DNA from 3 places in the Peribacillus sp. NPDC096622 genome. Region 1 is predicted to be linked to each of the others. Evidence: riboswitches for the same ligand, from Rfam matches in the RefSeq annotation. Region 1 holds a riboswitch; each other region holds the start of a gene.
The links. A riboswitch is a leader RNA that binds a small molecule or an ion and turns the genes downstream of it on or off. The one in region 1 is predicted to bind S-adenosylmethionine.

Region 1 (5,791 bases):
TCACCGTTTTCAATAACCTCGTTTGTTTCATGGAATCTAATCGTCGCCATCATTCATTCCTCCTCTATGAGTGTTTATCTTAAAGAACCTGCAAACGCCTTTTGTTGATTAAGTAACAGTTGATATTGAAATAAAAATTCGCAAGCTTCAAGTATTCTTTTTGCTTCGAGTCCGCTTTTGCCCCAAACCGTAATACCATGATTGCGTATCAGCACAGCGCCAGAGTCTTCTTCGACATGTGGCTTGAACTTATCGGATAACAGCGGAATGTCAGCGTGATTATATATGATTGGAATCCGAAGCTCCGAATCTTCATCCCACCGCCCGGTCGCTTTAATGATTTCATGATTACGAAAGGAAACTTGGCCTTCATCTCCGTATAATTCCGATATCACATTATTTTCAACTGTATGGACATGAAGTACACAGTTCGCATTTGTTTTCCGGTAAATGACTGTATGAAGTAAAGTTTCGGCCGATGGTCTTAGATTCGTTTCTTCAACTGGTTTTCCTTTTAAATCCACCAGTAAAAAGTCCGAATCCGATTGCTTCCTTTTATCCTTACCGCTTGCGGTAATATAAAAGAAAGAGCTTTTGGGCTCGCGGATTGACAAATTCCCGCTAGTTCCCATAAACCAATCCCTTGCGGCCAGTTCAGCTTTAATATCCGCCAACTCCTGCCATTCTTTAGAATGAGTGTTCACGCTTTAACCGCCTCCTGCTGCTTTAAAATGTCAATTACATCAAAAAATGTTTCAAATCCTTGATGTGGAATTCCTTCCCTATCACATTTTTCAAGCAGAATGTCACGGGCTATGACAAAATCAGCCTGTTTTGCCGCCTCAAAATCCGTTACTGAATCTCCAATAACGAGTTTAAAATCTTCCGCACCCGCAATTTCCCTCATAATGGATGGCTTGCAGCAACCGCAATCATTATTACATTGATCATCACAAGTATGCGGCCACTCAATATAAATCTTATCCTTATCAAAAAATGCATGGTTGCAATAAACGGACTCTGTTGGCAAGATATCATTTAATAGGGGGGCAATGAAAAAATCCATGCCCCCGCTTACAATATATAAAGGGATATTGACTTGTTTCGTATACTCAACGAATTCATAAAACCCTGGGCGAATGCCGGCCGTTCTTCTTACATATTGGATGATGTCATCCTTCAAGCCGCTATCAAGCAGGGAGAACATATCCCCAACTCCTGAAGATATACTGATTTTTTGCTGAAGGACACCGTCTTTCAACGCTTCCCATTCCGGAGGCGCAAATTTCTTCATGATGGAAATGATATTATCTGTGTTGGTGATCGTTCCGTCAAAATCACAAAAGATGATCGGTCTCATTATTTCTTATAGGCCTCCCCATAACACAAGAGCTTTTTTTAGTGTTTCTTCCTCAGCCGCCGCTTCAGAAAGTTCCTTTCCTGCTAGAACGGCTTCCACAGCAGAACGGAAAGCCTTGGCACCGCCCTCTGCTCCGTCAGGGTGCCCGTGAATTCCGCCTCCGGCATTAATCACACTATCGAGCCCAAAATCCTTGATGAGGTCCGGAACCATGCCCGGATGAATGCCTGCAGAAGGAACAGGAAAGGCTTTTTTCCATGAAAGTTCATTTTTTGTCAGAGCTTCAGCAATCGCCAAGGTCTCCGTTTTTTCAAGTGCGACATTTCCATAAGGAGAAGGGAACAAGGATAAATCCGCACCTGATAACCTTACTAATTTACCAAGCAATAATGGATAGCCGATACCATAAAATGATGAAGATGCCAATGCCCCGCTATATGCGGGGTGCGCCATGATCGGCAGCTTGATACGATCATGTTCACTCAAGGCCTGCATTACATCCAAACCATATGTATGAACGTTGAACAATAAAGCATCTGCCCCCGCTTCAGCCGCTTGCTCTGCCTTATCCAATAATTCAAATGTTTTCCCTGATAGATTGACAGCATATAATGTTCGGTGGCCAGTGGTTTCATAGACTTCATTCAATATTCTTTTTCCCGTTTTTATTCTATCGAAAAATGGAGTCAGTTCCTGGTCGAAGAGGATCTCATCATCTTTAACTAGGTCGACACCTCCCAATGCTTGTTGCCTCAGTTGCTCATTATGAAATGTTAGGTCTCTTCCTAATACACCTTTAAAGATGCTCATCACCAAGGGCCGGTTAAAAACGCCAACCTTTTCCCTTATGCCCTCAATGCCAAATTGCGGCCCTGGAAAAGCTTTTTGAATATCACCGACAAAATCCAAGTCGATCAGTTTTATTTCACCATCCAATGAAAGTTTGCCGAAGACCGTCGTGAGGATTGCAGGTAAATCATTGGAGAAATTCCCTGCCGGATAGGCAATTTTGATCAGCGAACGGTATACTTTCCGATTAAAGTAGCTGTTTGCCCTCTCTTCTTCAGATAGTGGTGTCACCGATACGACGCGTCCCTTATGTTTTTCCAGTTGTTTCTGAACCAAATGCGGCAGGTCCGTCCATGTCCCGACAGTCAAACCCAAGGCAATGCTTTCTGCTTTTTTCTCATGATTTCCATTAAAGTCATGAATTAAATAAGTAGCGACTATCTCGCTCATCTGATCACTCCTATAACACGTTAGTAAACCCTCGATGTCATTAACCTGAAATGGTCTCAAAATGGCAAAAGCCCCTTCATAAAGAAGAGGCTTTAAAAAGCCATCTTCTTATCTCCCAGCCCATTGGCTGCAAGAATTAGCACCGTGCCTTGTGGATTTCAAGAAAATCCGGCGGAAGGATTCCGCCCCATTTTACAATGGAATTACGGTCGGTTGCTGGGCTTCATAGGGCTAGTCCCTCCACCTGCTCAAAATAAGAAAACGCTGATATATAAGTTGCATTCAAGTATCGAAAGATTAAGAATTTATTTTGTATTCTGACAGGTAATCCCTACTTTGTCAATAAGTTTAACTATTTAAATGTGTATAAATCGGATATCTTATTGCATTAAAATAAGTTTAATGTTCGTATCCGTTCCACAGCCTCTTGCAGCCGTTCTTCCGAAGTCAGTAGCCCTACCCTGACGTAACCTTCGCCAAATTCACCGAAACCATTCCCTGCGGCAACAGCTACATGGGCATGCGTTAATAAATAGTCCGCAAAACTCTCGGACGTAAAACCTCCAGGTACTTTGAGCCAGGCAAAAAACGATGCCGCAGGCGCTTTGACATCCCAGCCGATTGCCCTCAATCCCTCAATGAAAACATTCCTTCGCCCCTCGTACATCTTCACTAACTGCTCTACACTGCTCTGTGAATCAAGTAAAGCGCTTGCCGCAGCTTCCTGTATCGCCGGGAAGAGACTCACATAAAGATGGTCTTGTAATAGTTCAAGAGCTTCTATTACACTTTTATTGCCCACTGCGAAGCCGACTCTCCACCCTGCCATATTGTATGTTTTCGATAGAGTGTATATTTCAACTCCTACATCCTTCGCTCCCTCCGCCTGGAGAAAGCTTTTCGGTTTTTTTCCGTCGAATCCTATTGCCCCATAGGCGAAATCATGGACCACACAAATTGAATGTTCTTTTGCAAAGGAGACGGTTTCATCAAAGAAACTTTCAGTGGCAGAAGCGCCTGTGGGATTATTCGGATAATTCAAGAACATCATTTTGGCTTTATCAAGAACTTCTTTATGTATGTCATCGTATTTCGGAAGAAAATCATTTTCTTCTGTCAAGGGCATCAGTTCGGTCTTTGCCTGGGCTAAAACAACACCGGAAAGATAATCCGGATAGCCGGGATCTGGAACAAGGATCGTATCACCTGGATTCAATAAACACTGCGGCAGTTCGACAAGACCCGCCTTTCCCCCGAAGAGAATCGCCACTTCACTATTCGGATCCAGCTTGACACCGTATTCTCGTTCATAAAAGACGGCAGCAGCCTCTTTTAAATATTGATGTCCCCGGAATGGCGAATATTTATGATTAGTCGTTTTTTCAGCTGCAGACTGCAAACTTTTGACGATATGTTCCGGCGTCGGCTGATCAGGGTTTCCCTGGCCTAAATTAATGACATCATGTCCTTGCTCCGTGATCGCATTGACTTTTGCGACTAGTGAAGCAAAAAACTGCTTGGGCAGGTCCTGAAGCAGTCCGGATTTTTCGAATTGCACCATTTATACACCTTCTCTGAAATTTCTTGAAATTCTAGTCACAAATGATATATGTTTATCGTAGTCTTGTAAAGCATTTTTTACATGTGGGGGTTTTAAACGATGAAGTGGAAAATAGCTTGTATTCAAATGGATATAGCCTTCGGTCAACCAGATATCAATTTTCAGGTTGCAGAACAATGGATGGAAAAAGCAGCTCGGTCCGAACCCGATATCGTCATATTACCAGAGCTTTGGACAACCGGATACGATTTGACCAGGCTGAATGAGATTGCAGATCAAGAGGCAGAAAAAACGATTGAATTTCTTAAAACACAGGCACAGAAACACCGGATTCACATCATCGGCGGTTCCATTGCGAAAAAAACAAGCAAGGGAATCTATAACACCATGCTCATCATCGATAAATATGGAAAGCTCATTAAAGAATATGATAAGCTTCACTTATTTCAATTAATGGATGAACATCATTTCCTGCAGCCAGGTGAAAAAGATGGTTTATTTACTCTTGATGAAAAAATATGTGCCGGGTTCGTTTGTTATGACATTCGTTTCCCTGAATGGCAGCGAGCCCATACCGTTCAAGGCGCGGAAGTTCTATTCGTTACGGCTGAATGGCCAAAGCCGAGACTCGATCACTGGAGAGCCTTATTGATAAGCCGTGCTATCGAGAACCAAGCCTATGTTGTAGCCGTTAATCGTACAGGTTCGGATATCAATAATATATTTGCGGGTCATTCCTTGATTATTGATCCATGGGGGAATATCGTAAGTGAAGCCGGAGAAGGAGACGAACTCTTGACAGGCACCTTGGACTTCAACAAAGTTACGGAAGCACGCAACAAAATACCTGTATTCGAAGATCGCCGTCCTGATTTTTATTAATTTACCCATTGACAAACTATTTAAAAAGTTGATATTATTTTCCCGAAGATTAAAATTTCAGAAAACATTTACTCTTATCAAGAGCAGGCTGAGGGATAAAGGCCCTATGAAGCCCAGCAACCGACTGTAATACCATTGTGAAATGGGGCGGATCCTCCGCCGGATTATTAAATCCACAGAGCACGGTGCTAATTCCACCAGAATTCATTTTCTGGAAGATAAGAGGTCCGAAGCCAAAACTTCTGCCTCTTTCTATATGAAAGAGGCTTTTTTATTCTTATTTTGAATCTGGAGGGGAAAAGAATGACTCAAAACCATTCAAATTTTAAGAGATTGACAAACGAAACAGCTATAACCCTTGCAAAAAAACTTGGGTTGGTCAATGCGGATGCAAGTTTGAAATGTAATGAAATCGGCGATGGAAACTTAAATTATGTTTTTCATATTACAGACACGGTCACAAACAAAGGACTAATAATCAAACAAGCGGTCCCTTATGCCAAGGTACTTGGTGAAAGCTGGCCGCTGACACTGAAAAGGGCAGCCATTGAAGCGAATGCGCTGATTCATTTCAGAAGTTATTGCCCCGAATTCGTACCGCAAGTCTATTATTCGGATGAACAGCTTGCCATCACAGTAATGGAGGATTTATCGTACTTGAAAATCGTTAGAACAGGATTGATCGATGGCGATTCATATCCATTGCTTTCACAGCATATTGGTGAGTATGTTGCGAAGACGGCATTTTA
Region 2 (5,791 bases), on a different contig from region 1:
GCTTTTGAATTTCTTGAAGTTTGCACGGAATTGTGCGGCAAGGTCTGTTGCTGCTTCTTTATAAGCGGCAGGATCTGCCCATGTCTTGATTGGTTGAAGGACTTCATCAGGAACACCAGGAACATGAAGCGGGATATCCAAACCGAAGATATCATCTTTGATCGTTTCGATGTTCGCTAATTCACCTTCAAGTGCCGCTTGTACCATTGCACGAGTGTAAGCAAGTTTCATACGGCTTCCAGTTCCGTATGCACCGCCAGTCCATCCTGTGTTGACAAGGTATACCTTTGCATTGTGCTCGTCAATTTTATCACCAAGCATCTCGGCATAACGTGTAGCTGGAAGCGGTAAGAATGGTGAGCCGAAGCAAGTGGAGAATGTAGCTTCCGGTGAAGTTACGCCTCTTTCAGTACCAGCCAATTTACTAGTGTATCCGCTTAGGAAGTGGAACATTGCCTGTTCTTTGGAAAGCTTGCTGATTGGAGGCAGAACGCCTGAAGCATCAGCTGTTAAGAAAATGATTGTATTTGGGTGTCCTGCAATACTTGGGTTCACGATGTTATCGATCGCTTGCATTTGGTAAGCGGCACGAGTGTTTTCAGTCAATGAACTGTCATCATAGTTCGCTTCACGCGTATCCGGATCAACAACAACATTTTCCAATACAGCACCAAAACGGATCGCATCGAAAATTTGTGGTTCTTTTTCACGTGAAAGGTTGATCGTTTTCGCATAGCAGCCGCCTTCGATGTTGAATACGCCGTTAGAAGACCAGCCATGCTCGTCATCACCAATCAGTTTACGGCTAGTGTCTGCTGATAAAGTTGTTTTGCCTGTACCGGACAGTCCGAAGAATAAAGCGACGTCCCCTTCACGTCCTACGTTAGCAGAGCAATGCATTGGAAGGATTCCAGCCTCTGGAAGTAAGTAGTTCATGATCGAGAAGATCGATTTTTTCATTTCTCCTGCATATTCCGTTCCGCCGATCAAAATGGTACGGCGTTCAAATGAAACGATGATGAAAGTTTCGGATGTAGTTCCGTCCACTTCTGGGTCCGCTTTGAAGTTAGGTGCAGAAAGGATCGTGAATTCAGCTTCGTGACCTCTCAGTTCCTCTTCGTTTGGACGGATGAACAAAGTATGGGCGAAAAGGTTATGCCAAGCATATTCATTAACAACACGGATGGGAAGACGTGATGTTTCGTCTGCACCAGCGAAACCTTTAAAAACAAAAATCTCTTCTTTTGCTTTTAGGTAGTCAACTACTTTATTATATAGTTTATTGAACACATCTTCGGAAATCGGCTGGTTCACGGGACCCCAATCGATTTTATCTTTAACTGATGCTTCTTCCACGATAAACTTATCTTTAGGTGAACGACCAGTATATTTGCCAGTTTCAGCTTTAACCGCGCCGGTTGATGTTAAAACGCCTTCATTTCTGCTTAGTACTTTTTCGACCAATTGAGGAACTGATAGTTGAGTTTGCACATTGTTTCCTGTTAATAATTGGTGTAACTCATTAGAAACATCTACAGAATTCATATATGAGGTACCTTCCTTTGTTTGAGTTTTTAGATTACAATTAGTATAACACATTCATTTAATTAGTCTATACTATTTCTTTTAATTTGTGATTATTTTCAGCTGGCCGCATTAATCATTTTAATCCGGTAGGAACCGAGTCAGGATTATCGCATATACTTTCATGAAGAAAAATTTATTTAAATAGGAAGTAAGTAAGCAATATATGTCTAATGGGAAAGTCAGGATGTCATTCCTTTTCGATGCTCAATACTTTATTATTAATGGCAATTTACAACATTTCTATTCGTATTTTGCATTGTAAACCCCGTTAGGACGTTGTATCAACATGATTTTTCAAATGAACGCCATTCTGGGTGGAAATGTTCTTTTTAGAAAAGCATTGACAAATTCCAGCCAGATACGATAATATCTTAAATTGTACGGATTCTCTTATCCCGAGTTGGTGGAGGGACAGGCCCTTTGAAACCCAGCAACCTGCCATATTGAACTTGACTCCAAGACCGATCGCCGAAAATAAAGCGAAGGTCTTCAAGGAATAGTGGTGATGGTGCTAACCTGAGCAAGGTAAAAAACCCTTGAACGATAAGAGTGAAAGGATAGAAGACAGAATTTTAAACCTTTCCTCATTTGCCAGGGAAGGTTTTTGTGTTTTTTATAAGTAATTCTGTGTCTATAGTCGAAACTAATGAGGGAAACGAGTTCCGTAAAAAATCAGGCTTATGCCTACAACATACTAACTTCCAAGGAGGAAATATGATGTCAAAGAAACGTCTATTTACTTCTGAATCTGTTACAGAGGGCCATCCGGACAAAATTTGTGATCAGATTTCAGATTCCATTTTAGATGCTATCCTAGCTAAGGATGCAAATGCACGTGTTGCGTGTGAAACTAGTGTAACTACAGGTCTTGTGCTTGTTGCTGGTGAAATTACAACTTCAGCTTACGTGGACATTCCGCGTATCGTTCGTGATACGGTTAAAGGAATTGGCTACACACGTGCGAAATACGGTTTCGATGCTGAAACTTGTGCCGTGTTGAGTTCCATCGATGAGCAGTCTGCCGATATCGCAGCTGGTGTCGATAAAGCATTGGAAGCTCGTGAAGGAAACATGTCAGAGGAAGAAATCGATGCAATCGGTGCAGGGGACCAAGGTCTAATGTTCGGATTTGCTTGTAATGAAACAGAAGAGCTTATGCCGCTTCCGATTTCATTGGCGCATAAACTTTCATTCCGCTTGTCTCAAGTTCGTAAAGATGAAACTCTTGCTTACCTACGCCCTGATGGTAAAACACAGGTAACTGTGGAATATGATGAGAATAACCGTCCTGTACGTGTAGATACGATCGTCATCTCTACACAGCATGATGCAGAAATTACGCTTGAACAAATTCAAGCCGATCTAAAAGAACATGTGATCAAAGCTGTTGTTCCAGCCGAGTTGATCGATGCAGATACTAAGTATTTCATCAACCCGACTGGCCGTTTCGTAATTGGCGGACCTCAAGGGGATGCTGGTCTTACTGGACGTAAAATCATCGTTGATACTTACGGCGGATACGCTCGTCACGGCGGCGGTGCATTCTCTGGTAAGGATGCTACTAAAGTTGACCGTTCTGCTGCATACGCTGCTCGTTACGTTGCGAAAAACATCGTGGCAGCCGGCCTTGCCGACAAAGCGGAAGTTCAATTGGCATACGCGATTGGTGTGGCAGAGCCTGTATCGATCTCCATTGATACGTTCGGAACTGGTACAGTTAGCGAAGAAGTCCTTGTTGACCTAGTTCGCGCTAACTTCGACCTTCGTCCAGCTGGTATCATCAAAATGCTTGACCTTCGTCGCCCAATCTACAAACAAACGGCTGCCTACGGACACTTCGGCCGTACAGATGTCGATCTTCCATGGGAACGCACGGACAAAGCAGAAACATTAAAAGCACAAGCGTAATTCATATAAAAAAGGTGTCCCGCAATTAGCGGGGCACCTTTTTTTATGGATTAATTTTGCCGTCTATCGGGAATAATTCAAGAAATCCCAAAGAAATTCAACTTAAGGGCCATACTCGTGAGTTAGAACAGTTTACTCGAGAGTTAGGAGCGAATACTCGTAACTTTCAGTCAATTACTCGTGCATTACTTTATTCGTTCCTCCGTTTTATAGTATTGCCCTTTTTCGGCGTATTCGCGTACGATGCGCTCCATATCCTGACGATCTTCTTCGTTGATTTCGCGGATGACTTTAGCTGGACGTCCGAATGCCAACATGTTCGGTGGAATGACTTTACCTTGGGGAACGAGACTGCCGGCACCGATGAAAGCCCCTTCGCCGATTTCGGCTTCATCAAGTACGATCGATCCCATGCCGATTAAAGCTCCTTTGCGGATTTTACAGCTATGTAAAATGACCTGATGGCCAATGGTTACTTCATCCTCGATGATCAATGGATTATTGGGGCTTTGGTGCAGGACGCTGTTATCCTGTATACTGACTTTTTTTCCGATGATGGTTGGGGATACATCACCGCGAATGACGGAATTGAACCAGATTGATGTTTCGTCGCCGATTTTGACATCACCTGTGACGACAGCATTTTCAGCGATATAAGCGCTTTCAGCAATTTCAGGTTCTTTGCCTTTATACGGATAAATAATCATTTTCAATCATTTCCTTTCCGAAGTGAATGTTTTTATGTATTATTTTAATATACCGTATGCAAATACACTTGGCTATTTATAATAGCAATGTACAACTTGTTAGATTTCTTTTTTGTCGAAAATCATGAATATGGTTATAATTTATATATATTATTTCAACTATCATGGATCGTACACAACAAGTGAAAAGTGAAAGGGGGATTTCGAATGTGGAAATGGGAGACAGAAGGAGACGCAAAGGGCGTCATTGTCATCGTTCATGGGGCAATGGAACATCACGGACGTTATAAGTGGGTAACACAAATGTGGCTTTCAGCTGGATACCATGTCGTCATGGGCGACCTTCCTGGGCAGGGGATGACTACTCGCGCCTACAGGGGACATATCGATTCCTTTGATGAGTATTTGGACGAAGTGAAAAGCTGGATAGAAGAGGCTTACGAATATTCGTTGCCGGTCTTTTTACTTGGACACAGCATGGGCGGTTTGATTTCGATACGCCTTCTTCAGGAAGAGGAATGGGACATTGCAGGGGTGATTCTTTCTTCTCCTTGCTTGGGCCTCGTGACGAAGCCGCGGAAGTTCCTTACAACGCTCTCGCATGGATTGAACATCGTTATGCCTAAGTTCAGGGTACATTCCGGATTGACCCCTGAAATGGCGACGAGAAGTGCGGAAATTCGTGAATCCGATAGAAACGATACATTATATATCACAAAGGTTTCAGTTCGCTGGTATCGCGAGCTTGCACAGGCTATGAAGGATGCTTTTGAAGAGATTCCTGAATTTCAGGATGTGCCGCTTTTGGTCATGCAGGGCGGAGATGACCGAATCGTCAACAAGAAGGCGGTTCGTGAGTGGTTTAATTATAACATGGCCAGTGAAAAGCAATATAAGGAATGGCCGAAGCTTTATCATGAAATCTTCAATGAACCAGAGCGTGATGATGTATTTCAATATGCGCTGAGTTTTGTTGAAAACCGTTTAAAGATATTAGGGTATGTCGTTTGATCAGTACATCCTTCAGGATAAATAAAAAACTGCCGAAGTTAAATCTTCGGCAGTTTTCTTTGGATCAGCCTGCGTTTTTAAGCAATTCGTTCGACTTGATGACCGGTGCCCAGAAAGTAACCGGGTACATAAATTGCTTCAAATGTGTAAGTTCCTTTTTATTGGATAATGCAGTGGATAGGAGATAAATGGATTTGAAGGTCAAGTCATTGGCGAATAGGTCCAAAAGCGTCGCTTTCATATTCATGATCGCTTCATGGTTTTGGGTGGAAATCATTAAATCGAGCTGTGGCAGGAACTTATCAAAATGATGATCGAATTGTTTGAGGTCCTCGATGGTTTTTTGTTCTTCTGTCAACGAGTTGAGCGAGCTGACAAAATCCCCGTATTGCTCACTTGAATCCCTTTTGATTTTTTCAGTCAATATATCCGTCAGTAATGAAGTAGGCAAATGTTCCATTTTCTGCACCCTCTTATCTATTTTCCATCATTATAATCATTATAGACGAAAAATTCAAAAAGTTATGATTGGTAATTCTGCTGCCTGCGAGTTGGGATTGAAAAAACACCGTTCATAT
Region 3 (5,791 bases), 140 kb from region 1:
CTTGAACTGGTTGAGCGTAAAGAAGGTAAAAATAGCGAGTGGTCATTCGGCGGTGTACCAGCTGATAAGGCGGTCAAGGGATTCGGCGGTGCTGTATTATTGACGTCAAAACCGATCAAAACGATGGAACTATTAGTGGAAGTGATGGGCTTGCAAAAGATTGGGGAAGAGGGAGATTTCATCCGCTTCAGATCCACATCGGATATTGGAAATTTGATCGATGTTAAAAAAACGGTTTTACCAAACGGTAAAATCGGAGTGGGAACTGTCCATCACATTGCATGGCGTGCGAGCGATAATGAAGATCATAAAGAATGGAGGGAGCATATCGGTAACCATGGCTATGGTGTGACACCCTTTACAGACCGTCAATACTTCGATGCCATTTATTTCAGGGAAGATGGAGGCATACTCTTTGAAGTTGCCACAGATCCACCTGGCTTTGCTCATGATGAAACGAAGGAAACGATGGGCAGTAAATTAATGCTGCCGCCATGGTTGGAAGAAAAACGGGAAGTTATGGAAAAAACGTTACTGCCGGCAGTGCCGAGAGTACTAGAGGAGGATAAATGATGAAACATATTTTTCAAAAAGGAAGTAATCCAGAAGCTCCGTTACTATTGCTTTTACATGGCACTGGAGGAACGGAAACAGATCTCTTGCCATTATCGGAAATGGTTTCACCTGGTTCATCCATATTGAGCGTACGGGGAAATGTACTTGAAAACGGAATGCCTCGTTATTTCCGACGGTTAGCTGAAGGGGTTTTTGATGAAGAGGATTTGATCTTCCGAACGAAGGAACTTTATGACTTCTTGGAATTGGCGTCCGGAAAATATGACTTCGACCGTGACAGAGTGGTGGCATTAGGTTATTCCAATGGTGCAAATATAGCGGCAAGTTTGCTGTTCCATTACGAGGGGGCATTACAAGGAGCGATTCTTCATCATCCAATGGTTCCTAGACGAGGGATCGCTTTGCCTTCCCTCTCGGATATTCCTGTATTTATTGCTGCAGGAAAAAACGATCCGATTTGCCCGGCAGCAGAAACTGATGAACTTAATCAACTTTTACTGCAAGCTGGCGCTACAGTTGAAGTTCAGTGGGAAAATCACGGTCATCAGTTAACACGTTCAGAGGTTGAGGCAGCAGGTTCCTGGTTTCAAAAGAAATTTTTATAAGAATGAGAGGGAATGAAGATGATTTCTATTAATCCTGAAAGTCTGACTGAACGGGATAATTATAAGTTTTTGACTGGAAGCATTATACCTAGACCTATTGCGCTGGTTACGACACAATCCGAAACCGGTACGATCAATATAGCGCCGTTCAGCTTTTTTAACATAGTTAGTTCAAACCCTCCGATGATTTCCATTTCTGTTCAACGGAAAAAAGGAGTTTCAAAGGACACAGCCCGTAATGCAATTCAAATAGGTGAATTCGTTGTTCATATCACTGATGAAAATAATGTTGCTGATGCAAATCGAACGGCAAAGGAACTCCCATCTGACGAAAGTGAATTGGGTCTTACTAATTTCACGCCGACTGTTAGTGATAAGGTATCCGTACCAGGATTGCTAGAAGCGAAGGTACGTTTTGAATGTACATTAGAGCAATCGATACCATTGGCAGGTTCCAAGAATGAACCTGGTTGTGATTTACTGATAGGGAAAATAGTCTGCTATCATATAGAGCAAGATATTTACCATAATGGCCGAATTGATCAGAATGGGCTAAAACCTGTAGCAAGATTAGCAGGTCATACCTATACAAAACTAGGGGAATTATTTGAAATAGAACGTCCTTAAGGAAAAAGATAAAAATGGCGACATCTTATAAGATGTCGTCATTTTTTAAAAACCAATATGATCCCGGTTAGCTTTATTTGCAATTTTTATTACGCGAAAGTTCCAAAAATAAGCAATCATTTTAATATTAATGACGCAGGCGCCATGAACATTAGTAATTAAATGGAAGTCTTTACACTACGAAACAAAACTTGACAATTTTTTTATAGATTGATAAAGTTATAAAAAAAATAATTTCTTATCCAGAGAGGTGGAGGGACTGGCCCTATGAAACCTCAGCAGCAGGTCCACAAAGACACTGTGCTAATTCCAGGGGGTGAAACCTTGATAGATAAGACCGTACGTGTTTATTTGTCAGTAACGCACTCTTTTTTAGAGTGCGTTTTCGTTTTTTCTGGATGCAAGATTAAGGAGAGTAAGAATGGAGAACAAAAGGAAGCATGATTTTCAAAGGCAAATGCAAGCACGGCATATAATAATGCTATCGCTTGGCGGGGTGATTGGTACTGGTTTATTCTTAAGTTCGGGTTATACGATTCACCAGGCTGGTCCGTTTGGCACCATCCTTTCGTATCTGATTGGTGCATTAGTGGTTTATCTTGTCATGCTATGTCTAGGTGAACTGTCAGTGCATATGCCCGAGACAGGTGCGTTTCATAGTTACGCAGCCAAATACATCGGACCAGGGACAGGGTATACAGTAGCCTGGTTGTATTGGCTAACCTGGACTGTTGCACTAGGTTCGGAATTCACGGCTGCAGGATTGTTGATGCAGAGATGGTTTCCATCAATCAGTGTCTGGATATGGAGTGCTCTATTCGCCATTTTGGTCTTGGCATTAAATGCATGGACCGTTAAGTTTTTCGCTGAATCCGAATTCTGGTTTGCGTCTATAAAGGTATTCGCTATCGTAATATTTATTATTCTGGGAGCTGCGGCAATGGTAGGTTTTATTCCAATAATTAACGCACAATCAGCTCCGTTATTTTCCAATTTTACAAGTGCTGGTTTATTTCCAAATGGTGCCTTTGCCATTCTAATGACGATGCTCGCGGTGAATTTTGCATTTTCTGGAACTGAATTAATCGGAATTGCAGCTGGGGAAACTGTGAATCCAGAAAAAACGATACCAAAGGCAATCCGTATGACATTATGGAGATTGATTATCTTTTTTGTAGGAACCATCGTTGTATTATCCGCATTATTGCCTGTTTCGGATGCAAGCGTATTAGAGAGCCCCTTTGTTGCCGTTCTAGAACGAATTGGAGTGCCATATGCAGCGGATATTATGAACTTTGTTATATTGACGGCCATTTTGTCCGCTGCAAACTCAGGACTATATGCCTCATCCAGGATGCTTTGGTCACTTGCAGATAAGAAAACTATATCACCAATATTTGCAAAATTGACAAAACGGGGTGTTCCGGTATATGCAGTCCTTTTCAGTATGTTGGGCGGTGTTCTATCACTTTTCTCGAGTATTATTGCACCGGATACTGTATACATAGTGCTTGTATCCATTTCTGGACTAGCCGTGGTTATGGTTTGGATGAGTATCAGCGCGTCACAGTTCCTATTTCGCAGACGATATATAAACGAAGGAAACTCAGTCAATGATTTGGCTTATCATACACCATTATATCCACTCGTACCAATCGTTTCTTTTATGCTATGTCTTGCTTCTTGCATAGGAATTGCATTTGATCCTACACAAAGAATTGCATTATATTGTGGCATTCCTTTTATTTTGTTTTGCTATGGAAGTTATTATCTGACACAAACTTATAAGAAAAGAGGAGTAAATCATGAAGAATAAAATTAACCCAATTGAAACAATCTTACGAGATCATTCAGTCATGATTTTGGACGGGGCTTTAGCTACAGAGCTTGAAAGGCATGGGTGTGATTTGGACGATCCCCTGTGGTCTGCACGAGTATTACTTGAAAATCCAGAAGTGATTTACCAGGTTCACTCTGACTACTTTCGAGCTGGTGCTGACTGTGCGATAACGGCAAGCTACCAAGCAACAGTTGAAGGTTTCGCCCTCCGCGGAATACAAGAAAAAGAGGCATTGGATCTAATCCGGAAAACGGTTTTACTTGCAAGAAAAGCAAGAGATGAATTTTGGAAGGAAGAATATCAAACGATTAGACCTAAGCCATTGGTTGCTGCATCAGTTGGACCTTATGGGGCTTATCTTGCAGATGGGTCAGAGTATGTAGGGAACTATGGTGTTTCAGATGAAACGTTAGCGGCATTTCATCGCTCGCGAATATCAGCTTTGATTGAAGCAGGAGCTGACATTTTAGCATTTGAAACGATTCCTTCCCTGCAAGAAGCAAAAGTATTACATTCATTATTGAAAGATTATCCAGAAGTTTACGCTTGGCTATCCTTTTCTTTGAAAAATGAAAAAGCGATAAGTGATGGTACATTGCTGGAGGACTGTACCAGATTGTTTGGGGACAGTGAGCAAATTGCCGCAATTGGCATTAACTGTGCGCCTGTATCAATTATCACGGAAGCCATACAGGTGTTGCGTGCAAACACGCATAAACCAATTATCGTTTATCCGAATTCCGGTGAATCATATAATCCAGAAACTAAAACATGGCATGGTCAAGAATCATGTAACAGGCTCGACCTGAAATCTGAAGAATGGCACCATGCGGGGGCACGTATAATTGGGGGATGTTGCAGAACGGCTCCTGATCATATTGCAGACATTTCAAGGAAGTGGCGACCTTCCGTGGTAATATCCTCCTAGCCATTCTTTGTCATCAAAAATGTTTTTATTAATTATGTAAGTAGTGGGTAAACCTATAAACAAAAAGAACAGGAAGCGTCATAATCTGGCAGTTCCTGTTCTTTTTGGGGCTCTTTTTTTCAGATTCGAGTTATTTGAAAAGGTTGTAATCCACCCTGCTGCAAAACAGTAAAAAGAGAAATTAAATCATATTTTTTTCGTGCTTGGGAAAACTATACAAACAATGAATAGAAAGGAGAGAATGAGTTATGAGCCGTGGTAAAAATTTTAATCACAAAGAAAAAGGACATCCAGGAAATTTACCCAATAATAGAATTAGCGAAGAGAAGGAACACAGTCGCCAGTATGAACAGATTGAGGATATTGTCACACATGAAGCTTTCAAAAATCGGGAAAAAGAAGATGAGATGCCTTAATATATTGAGATGCAGTATATTTGTTGAGTCATTATATTGAGCAATTTTCCATTTCTTTAAGGGGATTATTAAATTTCGTATTCCAATAATATAAGCACATGAATTAATGACATAACCTCAACTTCATGTTGCTTCTTGTTTGGGCTTGATTTTCAGACGGGGGAAAACCATGAGCTGTGCCATGGTTTTTTCTTTCATTGCAAATAAACCAAGAGTAAAATCGGAGATTAAACTGAAATCAAACTTCCCTTGATGGAAAAGGAAATAAGTTAATGAAGAAAACAGAATAATGAAGATGGATGACCTTTTAATAAGCCGACTTTCTTCTATATAGTTAATAAAACTTAAATTTCTAAACAAGGGGCATTATTAGTATATTCTCTTGTCGTCCAGAAATCGTTTCGTGCAGCGTCAAAAAGGGCGAACTTAACGATTGATCAGAACCGACTTACCTAATTGGTGAAAGCCGCGGTGTTTTACGGTTTTAATAAACATGCCAGGTAGTATAAGAACCTGCTGATAAAGTACTGTTCGTTCCCCAAATACAAGTCTTAAACTCAATGTCTGCTATGTTTCATTTTGTTTATCGCGATTGATTTCCACTTCTCGTTTAGCTCTAATAAAAGCGATAAATTGAATCGTTTCCTCTTCAGAAAGAGAGATTCCATCGACAGCTAGCTCCATATCTGATAAATCCGTTAATTCCATTACTTGAGGTGACTCTGTGTTAATATCCTTATATGGATAATCCACTCGGCCTAGAATGTAATCAGTGGATGTATCATATAAGCCTGCCAAT

Region 2: linked by a shared signal. The riboswitch ahead of metK (methionine adenosyltransferase) and the one ahead of mtnW (2,3-diketo-5-methylthiopentyl-1-phosphate enolase) in region 1 are both predicted to bind S-adenosylmethionine.
Region 3: linked by a shared signal. The riboswitch ahead of mmuP (S-methylmethionine permease) and the one ahead of mtnW (2,3-diketo-5-methylthiopentyl-1-phosphate enolase) in region 1 are both predicted to bind S-adenosylmethionine.

Annotation. Positions count from the first base shown of each region.
Region 1 is NZ_JBIWES010000004.1:380,267-386,057, forward strand. Features, by position in the region: gene ACIQYG_RS10705 (cupin domain-containing protein) at 1-50, opposite strand, end outside; gene ACIQYG_RS10710 (methylthioribulose 1-phosphate dehydratase) at 75-704, opposite strand; gene ACIQYG_RS10715 (2-hydroxy-3-keto-5-methylthiopentenyl-1-phosphate phosphatase) at 701-1,360, opposite strand; gene mtnW (2,3-diketo-5-methylthiopentyl-1-phosphate enolase) at 1,367-2,599, opposite strand; SAM riboswitch class I at 2,705-2,859, opposite strand; gene ACIQYG_RS10725 (pyridoxal phosphate-dependent aminotransferase) at 2,988-4,160, opposite strand; gene ACIQYG_RS10730 (carbon-nitrogen family hydrolase) at 4,260-5,042, shown strand; SAM riboswitch class I at 5,114-5,267, shown strand; gene mtnK (S-methyl-5-thioribose kinase) at 5,346-5,791, shown strand, end outside.
Region 2 is NZ_JBIWES010000010.1:164,251-170,041, reverse strand. Features, by position in the region: gene pckA (phosphoenolpyruvate carboxykinase (ATP)) at 1-1,545, opposite strand, end outside; SAM riboswitch class I at 1,975-2,137, shown strand; gene metK (methionine adenosyltransferase) at 2,302-3,495, shown strand; gene ACIQYG_RS18185 (gamma carbonic anhydrase) at 3,681-4,199, opposite strand; gene ACIQYG_RS18180 (alpha/beta hydrolase) at 4,410-5,213, shown strand; gene ACIQYG_RS18175 (hypothetical protein) at 5,278-5,673, opposite strand.
Region 3 is NZ_JBIWES010000004.1:240,152-245,942, reverse strand. Features, by position in the region: gene ACIQYG_RS10030 (ring-cleaving dioxygenase) at 1-573, shown strand, start outside; gene ACIQYG_RS10025 (alpha/beta hydrolase) at 573-1,181, shown strand; gene ACIQYG_RS10020 (flavin reductase family protein) at 1,200-1,808, shown strand; SAM riboswitch class I at 2,044-2,146, shown strand; gene mmuP (S-methylmethionine permease) at 2,230-3,624, shown strand; gene mmuM (homocysteine S-methyltransferase) at 3,614-4,576, shown strand; gene ACIQYG_RS10005 (hypothetical protein) at 4,825-4,992, shown strand; gene ACIQYG_RS10000 (helix-turn-helix domain-containing protein) at 5,560-5,791, opposite strand, start outside.